Regions from separate parts of the Lelliottia jeotgali genome, predicted to be linked through region 1. Evidence: predicted binding sites of a transcription regulator. Region 1 holds the regulator's gene; the other holds the start of a gene.
What was found. The regulator PurR, encoded in region 1, represses purine synthesis genes. The targets are predictions, from matches to a motif close to CANGCAAACGTTTGCNTG.

Region 1 (4,138 bases):
AATATCGGAGGGGGCAGACCCGTTAATCGCGACGCCCGCCCGACCCAGTAATTCATTGACGATCCGAAACCAGTCATTGTCCCGGACATTGACTTCTTCTATACACGATGAACTCATAGCTTCTCCATCACCTGCTGTGATCAGAACCTTCAAACAGCGTAGCCGTTTTTTATGGTTTGTGAGAAATCCCACGGTTTTTCCGTGAGGCTAATATCCGACGTAGAACAGAGGAAGGGAGATAACCCTTACCGAAAGGCCTTCCATGGTAAAACGGGAGCACTCCGGCTCCCGTTAACACATAATATTTATCGTATTTGTGTGAAGCAAATTTAGTATAGGCCGCAAAAATCGGTGATTCAACAGAAAGTTATTAGCAGCCTAATCACTGAAATGTCACATAATTGCTGGCGCGATTATGCCCGAGAGGATTCTGTCTGCGAAGTGACGTCAGACGAGTCCTGTGCCGAAGACTGCATGCGATAACCCAGCGCGGCGAGCAGTACGGTGGCGAGCATCACGCTGGTCGTTGTCATCAGCGGCGTGGCGATAAGCGCTGAAACAATCAAACTTGCCAGGAAACACAGCCCCAGTTGCAGGGTATTTTGCAGCGCAGCGGCGCGACCTGTCGCATGAGGGAACGGACGCAGCGCCTGAGCTACCACGATAGGGTAGATTGCACCGTTCGCCACCGCCATCACGCAGAAGGGGATCAGAATTTCAGTCAGCCCAACGTGCGGGATAAAGCCAACGGCCCAGGTCGCAATGACGCTGATTGCGAAGAGTACCAACAGCCACGGCAGCATCTGCTGTCCCTGCCATTTTTGCAGCGCCGCGCGGCAGCCGTAACCGCCGACCAGGAACGCGATGGTCTGCGGAACATAGCTCAGGCCGATCACCGCCGGACTGTAGCCCATGTCATGCAGAATAAACGGCGAACCGGTCAGCCACGCGAAGAAGCTGGCGGAACAAGCGGCGTAAACCAGTACGTTGCCACGATAGGCGCGTGAGCGCAGCAGTGACAGGAAGGTCACGCGGTCATCGTTGTTCTCAGCGGGTTTTGCTGGTGCAGGTTTGAGCGTAAACGCCGGTAACATCAGCACCAGTGTGATGATGAACAGCGTGGCGAAAATCGCCTGCCAGTCAAAGTGCACCAGGATCCAACTGCCGAGCAGGGGCGCCAGCGCCGGTGAAAGACCGACCAGCGGCATAATGGTGGCAAAAATGCGGTTCACGCGTGAGGCGGGATAGTAGTCGGTGACCAGCGCCTGCCAGGTTACGGCGGCCGCACACACCCCGAATGCCTGCACAAAACGTAGCACCAGCAGCCAGGTGGCATCGCGCACCCACAGCATCCCCAGACAGGCGACGGCAAAGATCGCCAGACCTAAAAGTAAAATGGGCTTGCGGCCATAGCGGTCGGAAAGCGGTCCCCACAGCAGCTGCGCTAAGGCAAAACCGGCGAGGAACAGGCTCAGGCTGGCGCTGATCGCGGCGGCAGGCGTCTGTAAATCTTCCTGCATCGCGGCGAACGCAGGCAGATACATATCGGTGGCCAAAAAGCCCAGCACGCTTAAACCGCCGAGCCAGATCAGAAATCCTTTGTTGGGTTGCATTGTTTTTATGTCCTAAAGAGGCAGGTATTCATTGGCGCAAAGTGTAGGGAGTGCAAAGTTCCTTGTGAAACGCTAATATTTGGTGGTTGCATTCAAAAAATTTGCAGGCAAAAAATGTGGTCTGAATATTCGTTAGAAGTGGTGGATGCGGTCGCGCGTAACGGCAGCTTTAGCGGCGCGGCCCAGGAACTGCACCGCGTTCCGTCTGCGGTGAGTTACACTGTGCGCCAGCTTGAAGAGTGGCTGGCGGTTCCGCTGTTTGAACGCCGCCATCGCGATGTCGTGTTGACGCCTGCGGGCGTGTGGTTTTTGAAGGAAGGGCGATCTGTTATCAAAAAAATGATGATCACCCGCGAACAATGTCAGCAGATTGCCAACGGCTGGCGCGGTCATCTCGCCATTGCGGTGGATAACATCGTCAAACCCGAACGCACGCGCCAGATGGTGGTCGATTTCTATCGCCACTTTTCAGACGTTGAGCTGCGCGTGTCGCAGGAGGTGTTCAACGGCGTGTGGGATGCGCTGTCGGACGGCAGGGTAGAGATGGCCATCGGCGCAACGCAGGCGATCCCGGTGGGTGGACGCTATGCGTTTCGGGATATGGGGGCGTTGAGCTGGACCTGCGTCGTCGCCCGCGATCATCCTCTCGCCGCGATAGAAGGGCCGCTGAGCGATGACACGTTGCGCAACTGGCCGTCGCTGGTGCTGGAAGATACGTCGCGATCGCTGCCGAAACGCATCACCTGGCTGCTGGATAACCAACGGCGCGTGGTGGCCCCTGACTGGGAAACCTCGGCGACCTGCCTGTCGGCTGGCTTGTGCGTCGGGATGGTGCCGGTGCATTTCGCACGTCCGCGTATAGATCGCGGCGAATGGGTGGCGTTAACCCTGGAAAACCCGTTCCCGGATGCAGCGTGTTGCCTGACCTGGCAGCAAAACGATATGTCACCGGCGCTGGAATGGCTGCTGGCCTATCTGGGAGATAGCGAAACGCTGAACAGAGAGTGGTTGAAGGAGCCGGAATAACCGGCCCCTCAGAGGCGATTAACGACGATAGTCGCGGAACGGACCGTCAGCGACGGAGCGGCGTTCAATCAGGCGCGGGTGGACTTCAATCGACTGTGACTCTTCACGTTTGCTGACGATGCGGTCCATCAGCATGTTAAAGGCGGTTTCACCCAGCGAGTCTTTCGGCTGGTGAATCGTCGTCAGCGCCGGAGTGAAGTAACGGGCGTTGCGCACGTTATCGTATCCGATTACCGAAATATCCTGCGGCACGCGTAAACCAAGCTCATCTGCTGCGCAAAGTGCGCCCATCGCCATAATATCGCCACCGATAAAGACCGCGGTTGGGCGATGTGACTGGGAGACAATCTGCTGCATCGCGCGATAGCCGGATTCCGGTTCGAAGTCGCCCTGCACGATCCAGTTTTCTGGCACCGTGATCAGCGCTTCTTCCATCGCTTTCATAAAGCCAGCCAGACGACCAGCACCAGTATTACGCTCCAGTGGGCCTGGGATCACGCCGATTTCGCGGTGACCGCGTTCAATCAGGTAACGGCCCGCCATATAGCCACCTTCAAAGGCGTTGTCGTTCACTGAATCGGTGAAATCGGCGCGGGTATCGCCCCAGTCCATGACCACCATAGGGATGTGACGATACTCTTCGAGCATCGACAGCACGGATTCCGGATATTCAGAACACATTACCAGCAGGCCATCGACGCGCTTTTGCGCCATCATCGACAGGTAAGCACGCTGTTTTTCCTGGCTGTTCCAGGCGTTACCCAGGATCAGGGTGTAGCCCTTCTGGAAACAGTTTTTCTCAACCGCTTCGATGATTTCCGCAAAATAGGCGGCTTCGCTGCTGGTCGCCAGCAGTCCGATCGATTTAGTGTGATTCACTTTCAGGCTGCGCGCTACGGCACTTGGGGAGTAGTGCAGTTCTTTGATAGCTGCCCACACGGCGTTGCGCGTCTCTTCCGCAACAAAACGTGTTTTGTTAATTACATGTGATACGGTTGTAGTGGAAACGTTTGCGCGTTTCGCCACATCTTTAATTGTTGCCATTACATGTCACTCCAGACCATATCTTAAACTCCTGAAATACTTAAAGGTAAACGTTTGCCTTCTCTCACCCTTATCTCGCAATGTGAATTGCGATACGCCGGGAAAACGACTCAAAACGTCAGGAGGGGGTCAGTGGCCGGTACGCTTATAAATTTAGCGTGGAATTTTGTCTTATCTTGATGAAAAGGGGAAGCGCAAAAACGGTTATCAGTCTAAATCCAGGAAGATTTTTGGGGTAAACTGTGTAAAAATGAGCAAGCTCACTTTTCGTGGGGTGATTAAAAGGAGAAAAATTGATGAGTGCCGATCTTAAGTTTTCGCTGACCACTACCGTTATTGTGCTGGCTTTGATTGTTGCAGCAGGTCTTACCGCAGCCCTGCACTGATTTAAACGGGGGAGAGTTCTCTCCCTCGTCTCTTCTCCCGATTGTTACTCATCCCGCAAAAATCTTTTG
Region 2 (4,138 bases), 990 kb from region 1:
AGGGTAGTTCTTGTGAATAACGGTCGGCGGGCAGATGTTAAGAAAACGTTACTGACAGCCGAAGTTCACTTATAAAATTTCTATCTTCCGTGTTCGGTAACGCTCCAGTAATGCGTTTTATTGGTTGTTTGTGGCACTTTGGCTATAGTGAAAGTGATTAATCACCGTTACATAGCGTTTCAGTCCCTAAAACGCTGACATCATAGTCAGCGGCTTGTTAAGATACTGTGAATTTACTCACAGATTGAAAACGGTTACATCATCCAACATAATCAGTTAGTGATCGGAGCCACAATTTGCCGAATAGCAACCGAATGGCGACGCACTAAAGTCGGCATGAAACAGTGTGTTGCGCTGAGATCCTGCTGTCCTGCGGCCCCTTGTAACGCCAGTTCAGTGGCCAGGCGAGCCATTGACGCAATCGGGTAACGCACGGTGGTAAGCTGCGGGTCGGTGTAACGGGCAATCGGGATATCATCGAAACCAATCAATGACAGATGCTGCGGCACGGCAATGCCGTTGTCTTTCAGGGCGGTCAACGCACCTGCAGCCATGCTGTCATTGTAGGCAAAGACGGCGGTCAGTTGCAGGTTACGTCCGAGCAGTTCAACCATTGCGGCCTCCCCTCCCGGCATATCAGGCGATCCAGTGCCAATCCAGCTGTCAGCGGGCGTAATTCCGGCTTCTTTCAGAGCATTTTGCCACCCTTCCCGGCGCATATCGTCATCTTCAATATGATGGCTGGACGCCAGATAGCCGATGCGCTGATGGCCGTTATTGAGCAACATACGCGTCGCCATCATCGCCCCGCTGACGTTATCCAGCGTCACGCAGCGATGGGCGTAGCCCGGCACCACACGGTTGATGAGCACCATCCCGGGGATTTGATCCATAAACCCAGCCAACTCCTCATCGCTGAGCGCTTTTGAATGGACGATCAGGGCGTTACATCGCTGGCGAATCAGCACCTCAATGGCATGACGCTCTTTTTCAGCCTCGTGATAGCTGTTACCGATCAGCACATATTTATGGTGCTGCTGGGCGACAACGTCCACGGCTTTGACCAGCGCACCAAAAAAGGCATCTGACACGTCCATCACCACCACGCCAATGGTGTCACTCACCTGGGTGGCGAGAGCCTGGGCGTTAGCATTCGGGCGATAGCCGAGTTGCGTCACCGCCTTCATCACAGTTTCACGAGTTTCAGGACTCACCAGCGCGCTGTTGTTCAGTACGCGGGAGACAGTGGCGACAGAAACACCCGCGATGCGGGCTACGTCACGAATGGTGATCATATTCACCATCCTTATATGGATTGCAGCAACTCACAGACACCCCCTGTGTTTAGCAAGGAGGCTATTCTGGCAGTGACGAAGAGGGGACTACGTGAAGAAGGTCACACAGATGAAAACGGTTACATCCGTTTTGTTAATGATTGTGATCCAGATCGTTATCTGGATGTATTACTCAATGATACACCTGAAGCACGTGCGGTTAATTGACGCCACAGCCATTCCAGCGGGCCCTGGCGGAAAAAGCGCAGCCAGATAACAGAAAACACCATGTTTATCCCCCAGACCGGAATAACAAATGCCAGCAGCTGGAGTCGGTCGAATTTCATAAACAGACCGAATCGATAGAAAAGCGTGGTGCAAATGAGCGTTTGCAGCAGGTAATTGCTCAATGCCATTCGGCCCACACACGCCACGGCAGCCACCACCTTGAAGCGCGCCATCTGCGGCCAGAAGCCGTAAATCAACGCCGCATAGCCGATAGTCTGAAACGGTGCACTTAACTCGCGCGGGGCCTGTAGCAGGAAGGCACACCAGCGATAATCCCAGTCCAGCACCCACTGCGCGACAACCGCGGGAAGATTAATGACGACGCCAATGCACACCAGGGCAGCCCCTGTCCGGCGATAATGAGAGAGACTAAACTCCCCTTTCAGCCAGCCGGTTCGCATCAGCGCCGCGCCCATCAGCATCATCCCGGCCAGCTGCCAGCCGTACTGTGCACCCAGCGCGATCAGGTTATCGCCGAGCATATCGGCACGATTGCTGACGGCTTCGATACCACCTTTGAGTTTCCAGAACTGTTCATACTGAAGATTCGCGGCATCCGGTATCCACGACCGATTGGTCGCTCCGCCAGAAATCATCCCCAGCAGCAACAACACGCCGATACCGATGAGATACAGAATGACGCCGGTATTGAACAGATTTTTCACGTCGTGCGCGTCACGAATCATTCGCCAGCAAATCAGACCCACTAATCCATAAGCCAGCAAAATATCGCCGTCCCAGAAAAACAGACCGTGGATAAACCCGAGTAAAACGAGCAGCGTCAGGCGAGACTGGATCCAACGCTTGCCGCGTTTGAGCAGCAGCTGCAGCCCTGCGCCGAAGAGGAGTGCAAAAAGAGAAAGGAATTTAACTTGTGCGAAAAGGTCGAGGATCGCCCACGTCCAGGCGTCGCTGCGGGTGATTTCGCCATACCAGGCAGGATTGAGATACGCCGCTTTTGGCAGACCAAACGCGGCGATATTCAGCAGCAGGATACCGAGGATGGCAACGCCACGTACAAAATCCAGCGTGACATTACGCTCCATTTATCCTGCCCTGTAATTAGTTGTGGTGACGTACGGCGCGCAGAAACTCCTGGCGAGTATTCTGGCTGGATTTAAACAGACCACCCAGCGACGTAGTCGTGGTCGCGCTGGTTGCATCACGAACGCCACGCGCTTTCACGCAATAATGGACGGCATCAATGGATACAGCCACATTGTTGGTGCCGAGCAGCGTTTGCAGCGCCGTCAGGATCTGCTGTGTCAGACGTTCCTGAACCTGAGGACGCTGGGCGAAGAACTGCACGATGCGGTTGATCTTCGACAGACCAATCACCGTATCTTTCGGGATATAGGCCACGGTGGCTTTACCGTCGATGGTCACAAAATGATGTTCGCAGGTGCTGGTCAGCGTGATATCGCGCACGGTCACCATTTCATCAACCTTCATCTTGTTTTCGATGACGGTGATTTTTGGGAAGTTGGCGTAATCCAGGCCGGAGAAAATCTCATCGACATACATTTTTGCAATGCGATTCGGCGTTTCCATCAGGCTGTCATCGCTCAGATCGAGATTCAGCAACTGCATGATCTCGGTCATGTGCCCGGAAATAAGACGTTTGCGTGTTTCTTTGTCCAGTTCATTAACGGGCGGACGCAGCGGGGTTTCAAGACCACGCGCGACTAACGCTTCATGAACGAGAGCGGCTTCTTTACTGAGTGATGGCATTATTGTCTCCTGCAGGTGTGGCTGCCTTTTGCCCTCTTTGAAGCAAAAGTGTGCGCTCATTGTGCGTGAGGCGGCGCACATAATCCAGTATTCACGGCGATTATTATTGCAATTGTTGCTGCCTTTCGGCTTGTCGATCCCAGACCAATGCCCCCCCGACGATCAGCGCGACACCCGCAAGGCCCAGCGCGGGTTCCAGCTGATGGGTGAACCAGGTGGATATCGCCGACGTGACCGGGCCAACCAACTGACCCAGCGCATACCCGGTGGTCAGTAATCCGGCCATGTAACGGGTGTGATTCGGCGCAAGTTCACGCCCACACAGAAGGGACAACTGAACGGCGCACAGGAATCCACCACCGACCAAGAGCGCCCCTGTAACCAGCCCACTGATTCCCGGCATCAGCCAGGCGGCAAAGACGCCCACCCCTTGTAACCACAGCACTATCGACAGGCGGCGGTTCGACGTTGAAACATGGCGCAGCGCAATGCTTAACGCAATGCCAGCCACGGCAGCTGCACCAAACACTGGCCAGACAAACTGCGCAAACAGGCTACCGGGGAAGCGCACCGCCGCCATCTGCGATAAAAAAGTGGCGGGCAGAATGTAGCCAAAACCAGCCAGACTGTAGCTCCAGACCAAGCGACGTAAATCAGGGGTCAAGACCAGCGGTTCCGGCGTGGTGCCAGGGCGATGCAACTGCCCACCACGCGGGAGATAGCGCGCCACCAGCACAATTAATATCAGCGCCAGCACGCCGTAAATCTGCCACGCCGCTCCGGCTGAAAGCGAGCGCGCCTGAATGTAAACCGCCAGCAGGCCGCTGAGCGCAATCCCCGCCCCC

Region 2: the regulator PurR is predicted to act here: its motif matches at 1,404-1,421, upstream of galS (HTH-type transcriptional regulator GalS).

Annotation. Positions count from the first base shown of each region.
Region 1 covers NZ_JAENMQ010000001.1:27,101-31,238, forward strand. Annotated here, with positions in the region: gene cfa (cyclopropane fatty acyl phospholipid synthase) at 1-117, opposite strand, end outside; gene punC (purine nucleoside transporter PunC) at 414-1,613, opposite strand; gene punR (DNA-binding transcriptional activator PunR) at 1,728-2,639, shown strand; gene purR (HTH-type transcriptional repressor PurR) at 2,658-3,683, opposite strand; gene cydH (cytochrome bd-I oxidase subunit CydH) at 3,980-4,069, shown strand.
Region 2 covers NZ_JAENMQ010000001.1:1,013,841-1,017,978, forward strand. Annotated here, with positions in the region: gene galS (HTH-type transcriptional regulator GalS) at 273-1,295, opposite strand; gene yeiB (DUF418 domain-containing protein YeiB) at 1,451-2,608, opposite strand; gene folE (GTP cyclohydrolase I FolE) at 2,625-3,293, opposite strand; gene JBO43_RS04830 (YbfB/YjiJ family MFS transporter) at 3,397-4,138, opposite strand, start outside.